DNA from 4 places in the Brevibacillus sp. JB24b genome. Region 3 is predicted to be linked to each of the others. Evidence: riboswitches for the same ligand, from Rfam matches in the RefSeq annotation. Region 3 holds a riboswitch; each other region holds the start of a gene.
The links. Region 3 has a riboswitch for cobalamin ahead of metE (5-methyltetrahydropteroyltriglutamate--homocysteine S-methyltransferase). Riboswitches for the same ligand answer to the same signal wherever they lie in the genome.
Positions count from the first base shown of each region.

Region 1: another riboswitch for cobalamin. It lies ahead of cobJ (precorrin-3B C(17)-methyltransferase); the one in region 3 lies ahead of metE (5-methyltetrahydropteroyltriglutamate--homocysteine S-methyltransferase).
Region 2: another riboswitch for cobalamin. It lies ahead of ACQV1I_RS01415 (hypothetical protein); the one in region 3 lies ahead of metE (5-methyltetrahydropteroyltriglutamate--homocysteine S-methyltransferase).
Region 4: another riboswitch for cobalamin. It lies ahead of ACQV1I_RS14830 (DUF4430 domain-containing protein); the one in region 3 lies ahead of metE (5-methyltetrahydropteroyltriglutamate--homocysteine S-methyltransferase).

Region 1 covers NZ_JBNVQV010000001.1:1,337,402-1,341,107, reverse strand. The annotation lists gene ACQV1I_RS06560 (sirohydrochlorin chelatase) at 1-483, opposite strand, end outside; gene cobJ (precorrin-3B C(17)-methyltransferase) at 497-2,323, opposite strand; cobalamin riboswitch at 2,513-2,706, opposite strand; gene ACQV1I_RS06550 (nitroreductase family protein) at 2,901-3,464, shown strand; gene ACQV1I_RS06545 (hypothetical protein) at 3,562-3,706, shown strand, end outside.
Region 2 covers NZ_JBNVQV010000001.1:260,653-264,358, forward strand. The annotation lists gene ACQV1I_RS01410 (serine hydrolase domain-containing protein) at 1-1,076, opposite strand, end outside; cobalamin riboswitch at 1,380-1,575, shown strand; gene ACQV1I_RS01415 (hypothetical protein) at 1,734-1,958, shown strand; gene mmgD (citrate synthase) at 1,955-3,067, shown strand; gene prpD (2-methylcitrate dehydratase) at 3,171-3,706, shown strand, end outside.
Region 3 covers NZ_JBNVQV010000001.1:2,801,031-2,804,736, forward strand. The annotation lists gene metE (5-methyltetrahydropteroyltriglutamate--homocysteine S-methyltransferase) at 1-1,373, opposite strand, end outside; cobalamin riboswitch at 1,538-1,733, opposite strand; gene ACQV1I_RS13360 (spore coat associated protein CotJA) at 2,039-2,254, shown strand; gene ACQV1I_RS13365 (spore coat protein CotJB) at 2,257-2,538, shown strand; gene ACQV1I_RS13370 (manganese catalase family protein) at 2,555-3,124, shown strand; gene ACQV1I_RS13375 (ABC transporter substrate-binding protein) at 3,365-3,706, shown strand, end outside.
Region 4 covers NZ_JBNVQV010000001.1:3,168,321-3,172,026, reverse strand. The annotation lists gene ACQV1I_RS14835 (NAD(P)/FAD-dependent oxidoreductase) at 1-996, shown strand, start outside; adenosylcobalamin (AdoCbl) riboswitch at 1,094-1,246, shown strand; gene ACQV1I_RS14830 (DUF4430 domain-containing protein) at 1,301-1,648, shown strand; gene ACQV1I_RS14825 (1-propanol dehydrogenase PduQ) at 1,975-3,114, shown strand; gene ACQV1I_RS14820 (BMC domain-containing protein) at 3,306-3,659, shown strand; gene ACQV1I_RS14815 (EutP/PduV family microcompartment system protein) at 3,662-3,706, shown strand, end outside.

The sequences.
Region 1 (3,706 bases), 1.5 Mb from region 3:
CAACAAACGAGCTATTTTACATAGGTCACTGTTTGCGTCCGAGTCACTACTCCCACGACCTACTAAAAGAATGGCACTATCCTTGTTTGCCTGTTCTAGTGGAGTAAATGTGGTTGTATTTTGTAAACGATCTCGCAAAATTTGCACCATATCTTCATGGACACCTATAGGGCGGCCATAGCGAAAATCGACATGTGGATATTTCGCTTTAGCTTCATCTATTTCATGGGGAATGTGTAGTTTTGCATGGGCTGCTTGAAACAGCATTAATGGTACCATTGCTACAGTGGTAGCCCCGCGCTCTACTATTTTTTGCACCCCTTGCATAATGGTTGGTCTGGTTAACTCCAAGAAACAAGTCTCATACAGTGTTACCTCTGTTTGTTCCTTTAACAACTCAGTAACTCGCTGTGTAAACTGTAGAAGATGCTCATTTCCCTCGGCATCTCTGCTACCATGACCGATAAAAAGTATTCCGTTCAAAGAATTCCCCCCCTTAATCTCCACACGGTTCTTCGATTTGCAACGGCGCTATGAATTCCTGATAACGATATTCAAGTACTTGCCCTGTACGTTTAAAGAATTTATGGAATCGTTCATCGATATGACCTTTTACCTTATATTCATCCACGATTCGTTCTACAAGGCCAATAATTTGCTCTTCTGGTACTCCCTCGGCAATGCGTTGTCCAGGATGTGCATTACGCCCAATACGTTTACCACCTAAAAACACATCATATGCACCACGTCGATACACAAGACCAATGTCCTCCATAACCGCACCATAGCATGCCATTCCGCAGCCGTTAAAACCAATTTTTAAATCTTTAGGCACAGCTAGACCATCCAATCGTCTGCCTAATTCTTCAGCTACGGGTATGGATTCATCCTTTTCTAAATCACAAAAATCACATGCTTTTACCTGTGCACTAGCTCCGATCGGAAACAACTGAAAGTCTACTGCTCTTAATTGTTCTGTTACTTTTTCCGGATCTACCTGAGGTAATCGGAGAAGAATTTGATGCTCAATGCTATACATCATTTCTCCGCCATCTTTAGTCAAATCTGCCAAGAGTCGCATTTGTTCAGAGGTAAAATTCTTGCGCGCTACGCCAGGCGAAACGCCTAGCTCTAAAATATCAACAACTCCGCTAAACGGACGTGGTGGAGGAGTGATACCCTGATTAAGCTCTAAGGCTGTCTTTTCATCAACACACGCAAGCGCTTCCATCGCTAGTTGAAAAGCTTTAACCGCTTGTTTAGGAGCTTGAAAGCTCTCCGTTTCTACCTGAAAAGAGTTTTCAGGTACCTGCTCTACTTCTCCAGAGCATTGCCTGGGATTTGAAAGGGCTTCCATTGTCGCTAATGGTGTTGAGTCAGAAACTTGAGCTTCTTGTATTGTAGCTTGTGGTGACGTCGCTACAGTCACTCCACCAGTTGGTTGGCCTTGTTCAGAAGAAGAGCCAGATAACAGATCTCCACTCTCAGGCTGACTGTGAAGCGCCCAAGGCTCTGCCTTCTCCTGTAAACGTTCATGAGGTTTTAGCGGTTGTTCCATACGATTTAACGTATATTTACGTTGATATCCGCGTGGTGTAATGATTTTTTGGTCGTAAACAAAGGTGGTCGTGTTTCCGATGATTACCGTTGTCAACATTCCAATTTCATGCTGCAACATGTCTGCAAGAGTTGTAATTACAACATGCTCACGGTCTCGGTAGGCGCTTTTCACGATTCCTACAGGCGTATCAGGAGAACGATATTTTAATAAAATTTGCTGTGTTTCTACAATTTGTCGTGTACGACGACCACTGCGAGGGTTATATAACGCAATTACAAAATCAGCAGAAGCGGCTGCTTCCACACGCTTAGCGATCGTTGCCCACGGTGTAAGATGGTCACTCAAGCTGATTGTGCAAGCGTCGTGCATGATTGGAGCACCTAATAAAGAGGCGCAAGATTGAATTGATGAAATCCCAGGTACAACCTCCACCTTCACCCCAGTGGATTCTTTCCAGTCTTTTTCTACAAGTACTTCATAGACTAATCCGGCCATGCCGTATACTCCAGCATCCCCACTAGAAATAACGCCAACAACTTTACCTAACTCAGCCAATCTTACCGCTTCTTGAGCACGACTAACCTCTTCTGTCATCCCAGTACGTACGACACTTTTTTCTGAGATTAGTTCTCTAATTAAATCTACATAAGTGTTGTAGCCAATTACCACTTCGCATTCTAGGATAGCCTCTTTTGCGCGATGCGTAATGTGATCATGATGTCCTGGTCCAAAGCCAATTAGTAGAATTTTTCCTTTATCCATCTACTCCAAGCCCCCTATCCTTATTTGCAATCGATCTTACATTTTTATACAATAAAAAAACAGCACTTCCCCCCCGTCTGACTTACGTGAGAAGTGCTGTTATGATGAGCTTGTTATTTTTTGAAAAGGAGTGTCCCCTTCTGTAGCAAAACTGCTCTCATAACACCTCCCCATCTGCCGTAGGTCTGGCGGTGTTGTTAGAATAAAGAGGGTAGCCTGACTCATGGATCGCATCCTGCTCCTTTTCGCCTCCTGAATATTTGTTATATCCAGTGACAAAAGCGGGCTCTCCAATTACAGTGGCGGGACCGTGTTGGATTTTCACCAACTTCCCCATGTGAATCGTTTCTCATGTAACAATTCCTTTATTCCCAAGCTTATGTGATTACTTCTATCATAATCCAATTTGCATTTTATTGTCCATACTTTTCTGTCTAGCCCACTCGGGACTGGACAAGAAGTAAAAGAAGATCGTATACTGACATACTATTAGAAATCTTCTATTTTTATGCAAAGACAAAAACATATTTGAATAAACAGTATCATATTTAACATATTATAGAAAGGTTGTTAAAACATGTCCCTCTTAAACACATTACAACAGCGTCAAGCTATACGTGCCTACGATGGTCGCGATGTAGAAAAGGCAAAGATTGAGCAGTTACTAGAAGCAGCTGTACTAGCACCCAATGATCGCTTGCGAGAACCTTGGCATTTCTATGTTATTCAAGGCGCTGCTAAAGAACGATTTAACCAACTAGCACAGGATTTCTTACTTGAACGCTTTCCTACCAAACCTCATTTAGTAGAAGAGTCCATGAAAAATGTTCTAGCTACCCCTCTCATTATAATCGCTACATCACAAATCGTAGACGGAGACGAAGCTTCCTCGCTTGATAATGATTACGCTGTAAGCTGCGCTATCCATTCTATGTGGCTGATGGCGTCTGAGCTAGGACTAGGTTTTGTGTGGCGTACGCGCGGTGTAGGTCTAGCAAGAGATGAACGTCTCAAAGCATTCTTATCCCTATCCGATCAAGAGAAGGTGATTGGTTCGTTATTCATTGGCTATCCAACTGACGAAGCCACACCTCGTACTACTCGCAAGCCTTTTGCACAGAAAACAACCTGGGTCGAGTAAGATTTTGGCATAATTGAAAAGGTTACATTTTTCCCCGCTTTGTTGTAACATTTTCCTCTCCTGCTACGTATTATTTTTATAGTAGGTGATGATACATATGACAAATCACATGACTTTTGCCATAATGGTAGGCTTGTGTGCGACAGCGGGACTTTTTTTATTTCGACGCGCTGTGATGAGTGGGGATCGTCAGCAAGGTGGATTCTGGATTAATGGCCTAGCTATCGCTATTGCAACTTTGC
Region 2 (3,706 bases), 2.5 Mb from region 3:
ATGAATTGTCCATAGACCCCAATAGCGCTGTAGGCACCGTCTGAAGGATCAGCCTCCCACCATTGATATTGGTAGTTTAAAACTCCCTTAGGATCGTGATCAGATTGAGGACTTTCTACCTGTGTGGATTCTTGCACCCACTTTTTTGAAATGATTTGCTTTCCATTCCAGTTTCCTTCATGAAGATATAAGCTTCCAAACCTAGCATAATCTCTAATAGTTGCGTTTAGACCCATAAAGGATAGCTCTGTGCCGCGGCGATCAGTACTCCAATAAGCATCGGATTCCATTCCAAGAGGGCCCCATATTTTTTCCTGCAAATAGTAGGAGGGGGGATTACCTGTGACTTTACTAATCAACATGCCGAGAACTTGTGTATTGATACTAATATAATGCTGAAAAGTCCCGGATGGACGTTGAGATTTTAGCCCTAATGCATAATCATTCACCGATGTATCTAGTAGAAATGTTTTATACATCATCATGTTTATATCTGAAAAGGTGGCGTCATAGGTTTCATCAAAGGTAACCCCAGAAGCCATTCGCAAAATATCCTTAATTGGTACTCCATCGTAGCCACTACCCTTTAATTCTGGTACATAGTGAGTGATTGGATCATTTACATTTTTAATTAATCCTTCATCAATAGCGATCCCTACTAGAGCAGAGATAAATGACTTAGCCACTGACCAAGAAGTAAACCTTGTTTGGTCATTCACACCATTTCGATAGAATTCCGTAACGATCTTATCGTCCTTGAGAACCAATAATCCATTCGTCTGAGTTCGTTGTAGAAAGTCTTCAACAGATAATGCTTTATCTTTGTATGTATAAGTCTGAGGTAATTCTTTTTGTAATGTTTCAAATCGGAAGACAGGCTGTGACGTTTTTATCGATCGACTTGGAAAAATATTGTCCATACTTTGGAAATTAAAGCTAAGTTTATCCTTATTCAGCACGTTAATAATGTTCCAGTTACGGATAACGGCCCAACTAAGGATGAGTAATAGTGCAACAACAGCGATGCTTATGCCATACCACCACATCTTCTTGCTCGAAATTTGTTTACTCTTCAAGTAATACCCTCCTTCATTTACCTAATTATGGTATTGATTTTGATTATAAGGCAGGTGGATACCTTATTCAATATATTGGTATTTCATCCTGTTTTTAGAATGTAAAGCGTAATGATTGCAAATTCGTTCGATTTATTCCTAAACAGAACATTAACTTACTGCTACTAGGTTATTTTTTGTTTAGAGACAGTATATACATGTACAAAAAGTTCAACATAACAATATCAAAGCAATAAAGTCACTAGAGATTTAAAATTAATAATTGTAATTTTTTAGACTATTTGTTATGTTTAAGCTGAAAATCAAATATGTGTAGAAACAGGTGTAGATAATGTTTTTTTATCTGCTTAATAGGGAAGATCGGTTAGAATCCGACGCTGTCCCGCAACTGTAATTGGGAGCTGTTCGAAAATACCACTGTTTTCATTGTAGTGAAAATGGGAAGGTTCGAATCGCGATGATCATGAGCCAGGAGACCTGCCTGTTTTAGCACACATCAGTTCCTACGAGGATAGGAGGTGTTAAGTGCGAGCGATTAAACATGTGGTATTTCTGATTTTTACATGTTTATTTGAGTTTTTCGCCCATTAACAACAACTTTCTTTCAGGAAGTTGTTTTTTTGCGTGTGGGATGCTTGGGGGTCTAGGAGGGATTTTTTGTTTGGGACAGTAGGGTATTTTACGAATTATTTCAACACAACAATCATGAACAATCTAAGTATAGAAAGTCCTACTACGTTAGAGGTCATTTATGTTCTTTTAGGAAATGAAATAAAACAACAAGAAGTTACCGAAGAAGTAAAAACAGATTACTATCGCAACCTTGAAAAAGCCTACAAGCTAACCAAAGAACAGTTATTTGGAATGGAGGAAGAAAAATGAATGGTCTTGAAAAATTTTCTCCTGGACTAGACGGTGTTGTGGCTACAGAAACAAGTATTTCCTACCTTGATACCATACAAGAGGAAATCGTGATACGGGGTTACGATCTGATTGAGCTTTCTAAATCCTATAGCTATGTTGATGTTATTCATCTTTTACTGGAGGGGCGTCTTCCAGATGAGGAAGAGAAAAAAATTCTCGAAGCTAGCATGATTCAACGATATGAACTGCCTGCTGCGGTACTTGAGGTGTTAAAGCTGTTGCCTGAGCAAACGCATGCTATGGACGGTCTACGAACAGGCATCTCCGTTCTTGGAGGGTATGATCATGCGATTGATGATCGCTCCCTGCTTGTTAATAAAGAGCGTGCTTATCAATTATTGGGTCAAGTTCCTAGTATTGTGGCAAATAGCTATCGGATTCTGACAAAAAAGGAACCGATCCAACCCGACAAGGCTCTACCGTTTAGTGCTAACTTCTTCTATATGGTCACTGGAAAAAAGCCGTCACCGATTGAGGAAAAAATCTTTGATCTATCCCTGCTTTTGTACAGCGAGCATGAGATGCCAAATTCCACGTTTACGGCAAGGGTCATTGCTTCCACGCAATCGGATTTGTACGGAGCATTGACAGGGGCGGTGGCTTCCTTAAAGGGTAACCTTCATGGGGGAGCAAATGAAGCTGTCATGCACTTATTGCTAGAGGCAGGAACAATTTCCAGGTTGGAGGAGTTACTACAAACCAAGCTATCGAACAAAGAAAAGATCATGGGATTTGGTCACCGGGTATATATGAAAAAAATGGACCCTAGAGCAACAATGATGAAAGGGGCATTACAACAGCTATGTCAGGTAAGGGGGGACGATCTTTTATACCGCATGTGTGAAGCGGGGGAGAGGATTATGGAGAGGGAAAAGGGACTCTATCCGAATTTGGACTATTATGCAGCACCTGTGTACTGGATGCTTGGGATTCCCATTCCATTGTATACGCCTATCTTTTTCGCTGCGAGAACAGTAGGGATTTGCGCACATGTACTTGAACAGCATGCACAAAATCGTCTATTTCGGCCACGTGTAAAATATGTAGGCGAGCGGCATGTTCTTTGAAGTAGGGTTGGGAATTTATGTGTGAGCCAGCATCGCCTATATGATGTTCTGACCAACATCATGTACCATGATAAATAATTTTAAATGGAAAGGGAAGGATACTTTGTTAAAAAATAGGGAGATAAACAAAACAGATGAGCTGATCGAGCAAATTACAGATTATGTTTTACATAAAAGGATTACGAGATTGGAAGCATTTGAGACTGCCAGATATGTTTTATTGGATACACTCGGATGTGGAATTTTGGCATTAAACTATCCAGATTGCACAAAGCTACTGGGACCCGTTGTTCCTGGGACAGTTGTTCCAAATGGATGTAGGGTACCAGGTACATCATTTGTTCTTGATCCAGTAAGAGGAGCCTTTAATATCGGTTGCATCATTCGTTGGCTTGATTACAATGACACATGGTTAGCAGCAGAGTGGGGACATCCATCAGATAATTTGGGCGGAATTTTAGCTGTTGCAGATTATAGTAGCCGTGTGCGTATCTCGGAGGGGAAACAACCGCTGACTATGTATAATGTGCTGGAAGCGATGATTAAAGCACATGAAATTCAAGGGGTACTAGCATTAGAAAACAGCTTAAACCGGGTTGGTCTTGATCATGTATTGTTTGTCAAAATTGCAACAACAGC
Region 3 (3,706 bases):
CGCCATTTATTTCTCGCCTGACGAACCTCTGTTGTTTGTGGAAAACTACCAATCGTTGTAGTCGGGAGAATCGGTAAATGCAAGAGGTTTTGTTGTTGTTGTCGCCGTTGTTCATAATCAGATGCACGCTCTATCTGATCTAAATCCAAGCTGGCCACAGCCTCATGTACACGAGGGCGATTTCTAGCTACAGAGTTCGCTACTCGTTCTATAATTGCTTGATTCAGAGCGAAAATCTCTTTAACGCTTTCCTCTTTGTTGTGCAACCAATCTGTAACATGCTTGATTTCCATTAGTTTTTCATCTGCAAACGCCAATGAATCTTTAACTAGTGAATCAAGCTGTGTCTCTTGGTTTAAACTGATCGGAACATGGAGCAAACTACTAGATGGCTGAATCCAGATACGTGATGCATCCACGTGACTTCTGATTTTTGAGAGAAGATTTGTCTTATGGGTCAGATTGGCGCGCCAAATATTCCTGCCATCAATGATACCGGCTCCAAGTACTTTGTCTTGTGGAAATCCACTTGTAGTGATCTGTTCAAAGTTACGTCCCGCATCATGGACAAAATCTAACCCAATTCCTGCAACAGGTAAATGGATTACTTCCTTGTAGAATGTAACAGAACCAAAATAGGTTTGTAGCATGATTTGTAGTTGTGGAACAGCCTCATGAAGTTGTTCATAGATGTAGGAGATCGTCTTCATTTCGTCTTCGGATAAAGATGTTACGAGAATCGGCTCATCCATTTGAACCCATTCCACGCCTTCCTGCGCTAATTCAGTCAGTACTTGCACATAAAGAGGGATGAGCTGCAAGATAATAGCTGGTATCTGCAAAGGATCAAACCCTTTGGATAGCTTAATAAAAGTATAAGGTCCCACCATGACAGGTTTTCCGTTAATGCCCAGCTTCTCTTTCGCCTCTTTATAAGCAAGAAGCGGCTTATTTTCTGTAAGAACGGGTTTGATATCCTGAAATTCCGGCACAATGTAGTGATAATTGGTATTAAACCATTTGGTCATTTCGCAAGCAACCGCTTGTTGGTTACCACGAGCCATAGCAAAATAGGTGGACAAAGGTACTGCCCCACCAGCATATTCATAGCGTTTTGGAACATAACCGAACATCACAGCCATATCCAACATGTGATCATACATGGTGAAGTCATTGACCGGTATCAGGTCAATACCTATTTCCTTCTGCTTTTGTAAATGCTGGAGTCTACCTTGCTCCATTTGAGCAAGAAACTCCTTCTCTTTAATTGTTCCAGCCCAAAATGCTTCTAATCCCTTTTTCCATTCGCGATTCTCACCAATGCGTGGATATCCTAAACTGCTGCTTATTCCTTTGCTTATTCCTTTGCTCATGCTTGTTCGCCCTCCTAGACAGGTTATTTTTCGTTAAAGAACCAACTCAAACAAAAAAGCATCTCTTCCAATCAAAAGATGGTTAGAGATGCTTGAACAAGCAGTGAATATACGTATACAACTGCCACAGCTATCCTAACACCTCCCTATCTCCCGTAGGTCACACAGTGTTGTCGAAATAGGCAGGTCTCCTGACTTAAGAATCATCATCAGCACATACCTTCCCAATCCTAATGGATCAGTGGTATTTTTTGCACTAACTCCTCTTTTACAGTGGCGGGACCGTGACGGATTTACACCGTGCTTCCCTTTTCATCCTTGATACTGATCGTTCAAAGAACCTATTTCCACATATTTAATTCAATAATATTAATACGAAAAACATAAACAACTATACTCTTTTATCTAGGTATGTTTGCTATCATAATACAACTTCACACAAAATTCCACATCTTTATTCAATTGCGTTTTTTCTTACCTTAGGGGACTTGTGTTACTTACATGCTGACCGTATTCGCACGCACCTTGTACCAGCATCCCCCCATCTTGCCCAAAATTAGGCTGCAAGATATGAATTCATTCTCTTTTTACCTATGTTTCCAGTTCTACTCTTCTTGTCCAATTGATAAGCATATAAGGACATCTACAGGAAAGGAGGCAATCATATGAGTCGAAACCGCAAGGCATACTATCCTTTCATCGGTCCATGTGATCCTTGTCCGCCACAAAGGGTTGTAACCTATGAGACGCCGCCACAACTCTATTTGGGATTTCAACCCCCGAATTTACCCCAATTTGATCCGTACAAAGCTCTTTGTCTAGGAACCCTTTGGCCTGCTCTGTATGCGCCATATGAAAATCCGTACAAAGGGGGAAAATAAAAGTGAGCGATCATGGTACTCAAGCGGATGAACAACAGCAACAATTTTATGAGCTGCTTCATCAAATTCAGGTGCTAGACTTTGTTCTAGTGGAATTAAACTTATATCTTGACACCCACCCTACTGACATGGCAGCCATTAAGCAATTCAACGATACTGCTCAGCAAAGTATGACACTGAAGCGCCAATTCGAATCTTCATTCGGACCTCTGATGAATTTTGGCAATAGCTTTGCCCAATACCCATGGTCGTGGAAAGATGTACCTTGGCCTTGGCAGGTGTAAGAAAGGGGGATTTTGAATGTGGATCTATGAGAAAAAGTTACAGTATCCTGTTCGCGTAAGCAAATGTGATCCTCAAATGGCAAAGTATTTGATGGAACAATATGGTGGAGCTGATGGAGAATTAGCAGCTGCTCTACGATATATGAATCAGCGCTATACAGTTCCTGACAAGGTCATTGGGCTACTAAACGATATTTCCACAGAAGAATTTGCCCACCTCGAAATGATTGCAACAATGGTATATAAGCTAACGAAGGATGCTACTCCTGAACAACTAGAAGAAGCAGGTCTTGGCGCACATTACGCAAGCCACGATAAGGCTCTGTTTTTTCATGATGCAGCCGGTGTTCCTTTCACGGCTACATATTTTCAAGCAAAGGGTGATCCAATTGCAGACTTGTATGAGGATATTGCTGCGGAAGAAAAGGCAAGGGCTACATATCAATGGTTGATTAATATGACTGATGATGTCGACCTAATCGATAGCCTTTCTTTTCTTCGCGAACGTGAAATTGTGCATTCTCAACGGTTCCGTGAAGCAGTGGAGATTTTAAAAGCAGATCGTGAACAACAGAAGATTTTTTAACTAAGTAGCCAACAATATGAGAAAGCTATACAAAAGAATACGAAAGGCGACTTGACCAAATTTCTAGTTAGAGATTTGGTCAAATGTTTTTCTACGCTCTATTTCCTTTATGCACGTATCCAACCATATGAAAAAATTTTCATTTCTCGAAATAACAGAAATATCTTAATTCATACTTTACAGATCGGAATTATAGGAATATAATGAGGCTACATTTTACAATTGATTAGGAGGATCATTATGAGTAGAGCTTTTATACATTCATTCTTCACATTTCTGTTAGGGGCTTTCTTATTAGTCGGTTGCAATAGCGAGGGAGCACCCCCATCCACCTCTAATGCTCCAACCAGTGAACAGGCAGATGCCCAGGCTCAAACATTGCAAGTTCAAAACGCAGGTGACGTGGTTATCGCTGCTACAGACAAATCAAAATCGCCTGAATCGGCTAAAAATAGAAAAGACACGGTTGTAGTAGCTTTAACAGAACCAGGTGGGGTTTTTAATCCATATTTTTATCACAATGGTTATGATGGGAACGTTACCTCCGTGATGTTTTCCCCACTTGTTGATATTGATAGGAAT
Region 4 (3,706 bases), 370 kb from region 3:
CTTAAACTATTACGTGCTAATGTTCGTCATTTAGGCACAGAGCAAAATTTAGAAATTTTGAAGAGGATCTACGAAGAGCTAGAACCACAAATGAAGATGATCTTCAAACAGGAAGTGGAAGATATCATTGTTGAGAAAACAGACAATGGGAAAGAAATTCGCGGGATTACCTGTAAAAAGGGTCAGGAGTATCGGGCAAATAAAATAGTTATTACTCCTGGCCGAGACGGTTCACAATGGTTCGGTGAGATATTGAAAAAGCAGGGCTTACGGTTGATTAACAATCAAGTAGATGTGGGAGTTCGCGTAGAAACCACCAACGTGGTGATGGAGGAAATCAATAAGCATCTATATGAAGGGAAATTTTTATTTAAGTCTTCTACGGATCAAATTGTGCGTAGTTTTTGTTCCAATCCAAGCGGTCATGTTGTCGTAGAGAATCACAGCGGGGTTATGGCGGCTAATGGTCACGCATATAAAGATGAGAAGCTTGGTTCGCCTAACACGAACTTTGCCTTGCTTGTGTCTCATGTATTTACTGAGCCATTTGATAAGCCGAACGAATACGCTAAAGAGGTATCACGACGTGCTAATGATCTATCCAACGGTTCGGTGATTGTACAACGCTTTGGTGATATAAAACGCGGTCGTCGTTCCACAGATAAGCGACTGAAAGAGGGATTTATTGAACCAACGTTAAAAGAAGCTGTTCCAGGTGATCTCGGATTAGTATTACCTTATAATACGATGAAAAGCCTAATTGAAATGGTGGAGGCACTTGATCATGTTACGCCAGGTATTGCCAGCGAACACACCCTGTTTTATGGAGTAGAAGCGAAATTCTATTCAGCACGCCCACATTTGAACCTCCACTTTGAAACGGAAATTATTGGTTTATACGCTGGTGGTGATGGAGCAGGTTTAACACGTGGACTCGCGCAGGCAGGGGCATGTGGAGTTCATATCGCTCGGGGAATTTTACGTCAGCTATCTTAAAATATGGAAGAATACAACTACATTTTGTCACAACAGTATGATTGTCAAGTCCATTTCTTGTGCTATAATGTTTTCAAATGGGTCACACCTCATTTACTTAATTAAATTTATAGTTTTAGGTGATGGAAGTTTGGTGTAAATCCAACGCGGTCCCGCCACTGTGATAGACTGTTTTTTAGTCTTAAGTCAGGTCTTTTACCTAAAAACTATTGAAAGGCTAACCATTTCGAGGCGAAGGTGGTTAGTCCATGTCTAGTGATGTTTCCCGCCTCGCTAGACTTTTTTAATGGAGAAAGGAGCGAATATGTTAAAAAAGGTTTGTCAAATCGCCTTACTTGTTGCACTTGCAATGGTAAGTGTAATAGGTTGTTCAAAAAATGAAGTAGCACAAAACACAGCAGCAGAAGAAAAGGTTGAAAACAAGGTCGTTGTACAGGGTTCAACTGATCAGGGTAAAACAAAAGATGCTGAAAAAACGATTCAATTCAAAGGGGATCAAACCTTGTATGAGTTGATGAAAACCAAATTTAAAGTGGAAGACGATAATGGATTTATTACGTCAATTGAAATTGAAAAACAAAATGGAGCAGAGAAAAAGTATAGGCTGTACGAAGTGAACGGAGCACCCACGGTGTTTTTAATTTCGGACTAGCACCACTTTTACTCCTTTGTTACACAAATTGACAAATCAACATTTTGATAAGTCTTGACAAACAGAACAGGCACAATGTAGTGCTTGACGAATCTTATCAAACCTTTGATGCAAAAGGTTTTTATACACAAAGACGTGTATAGTGTTTTTAAAAATAACAACCAATACATAGTTGACTATATGATAAATATAGTAGTACAGTATTGATAGAAAACAGAATACAGGTTACACAAAGACGTGTTACTTATGTAGATAGCAAAGAGGCTTTTAAAGGGAATATTCCCTTCTAAAAAGCCTCTTTTTTTATTTCAAATGGAGGTGTCAGCATGGATAAGGTAAGTTTTAAAACAGACATTTACATGGGACAAGGTGCTTTGAATCGTCTACAGGATCTGAAAGGGAAACGGATTTTTATTGTCACCGACCCTTTCATGGTTCAATCGGGAATGATTCAACAAGTCATTAACCAAATTGATGAAAGTAATAAGCACATGGTTTTTAGCGACATCGTTCCAGATCCACCAATCGAAGTTGTTGTGAGTGGGATGAAAGCACTCAGTGAGTTTGAAACTGATACGATTGTTGCACTTGGAGGAGGCTCCGCTATTGATGCCGCGAAAGCAATGAAATATTTTACGAAACAAGTGTCCGCACAACAAGATATTCCTTTCATTGCTATTCCGACAACAAGTGGAACGGGTTCAGAAGTAACCGCATTTTCAGTCATAAGTGACCAACAAAAAAATATTAAGTATCCACTTGTGTCGAATGATATGACTCCTGAAGAAGCTATTTTAGACCCAGAGCTAGTAAAAAGTGTCCCTGATTTTATTACAGCCGATACGGGAATGGATGTTTTGACGCATGCCATCGAGGCGTTTGTGTCTACAAAAGCAAATGATATTTCTGATGCTCTTGCGGAAAAGGCGATGAAGCTTGTCTTTGAATATTTAGTAAGAGCATACAAGGATGGTAATGATTTAGAAGCACGTGAAAAAATGCACAATGCTTCATGCCTTGCAGGAATGGCCTTTAATGTTACATCACTAGGCCTCAATCACGGAATTGCCCATGTAGCTGGAGCTAAGTTCCACATTCCTCATGGCCGCATGAATTCCTTACTGCTTCCACATGTCATCGAATTCAATGCGAATTGTGGAACAGGGTATGGCGAAGTTGAAAATCAAAAAACAGCTAAGAGATACGCTGCTATTGCAAAAAGCTTAGGTCTACCAGCAAGCAATACGAGAAGTGGGGTACGTAGCTTAATTAATGCGATCAAGCAATTACAAAAACAATTAAAAATGCCAACAAATTTGCGGGATTGTGGTATCGAGTATAAGCTGCTAGAAGAAATGAGAAATGCGATTGCAGAAGGGGCGCTAAAGGATGGATGTACAATAACAAATCCACGTGTGCCAACGGAAGAAGACGTTATTGGAATTTTGAACAAAATGTTTCAGTAGCGAATATTTTGTCGAAATTCGTCTAATGAAGTATTGACATCGTTTACAAGTTCAAATATAGTGAAATTAACACAATGACGTGTTAAGAATTTTAATTGAGAGCGAAGAGGCTCCTTAAAAATTGCCATGTGTATTTTTTAAGGGGCCTTTATGTGTTTTTAAAGTTTTTTCAAGCAGATGGGATGAGGTTTATGAGCCAAAACAATGAGAAACAACGTGTTATTCAAGAGTATGTACCGGGTAAACAGGTCACACTAGCTCATATCATAGCTAATCCGAATCCAGATATTTATAAAAAGCTAGGATTAAGTAGTGATACGAAGGATGCAATTGGTATTTTAACCATTACCCCAAGTGAAGCATCGATTATCGCTGCTGATATAGCAACGAAAGCTGCTGGCGTACTTATTGGTTTTGTGGATCGTTTCAGTGGATCAGTGGTGGTTACAGGCGATGTATCCTCTGTGGAGTCCGCATTAAATGAAGTGTTGCTTGGCTTACAAGATATTTTAGGATTTTCAGCTACGAAGATAACGAGAACGTAGTTATGAAGAAAATCATTTTAACAGGAAATACAGGATGTGGTAAGACC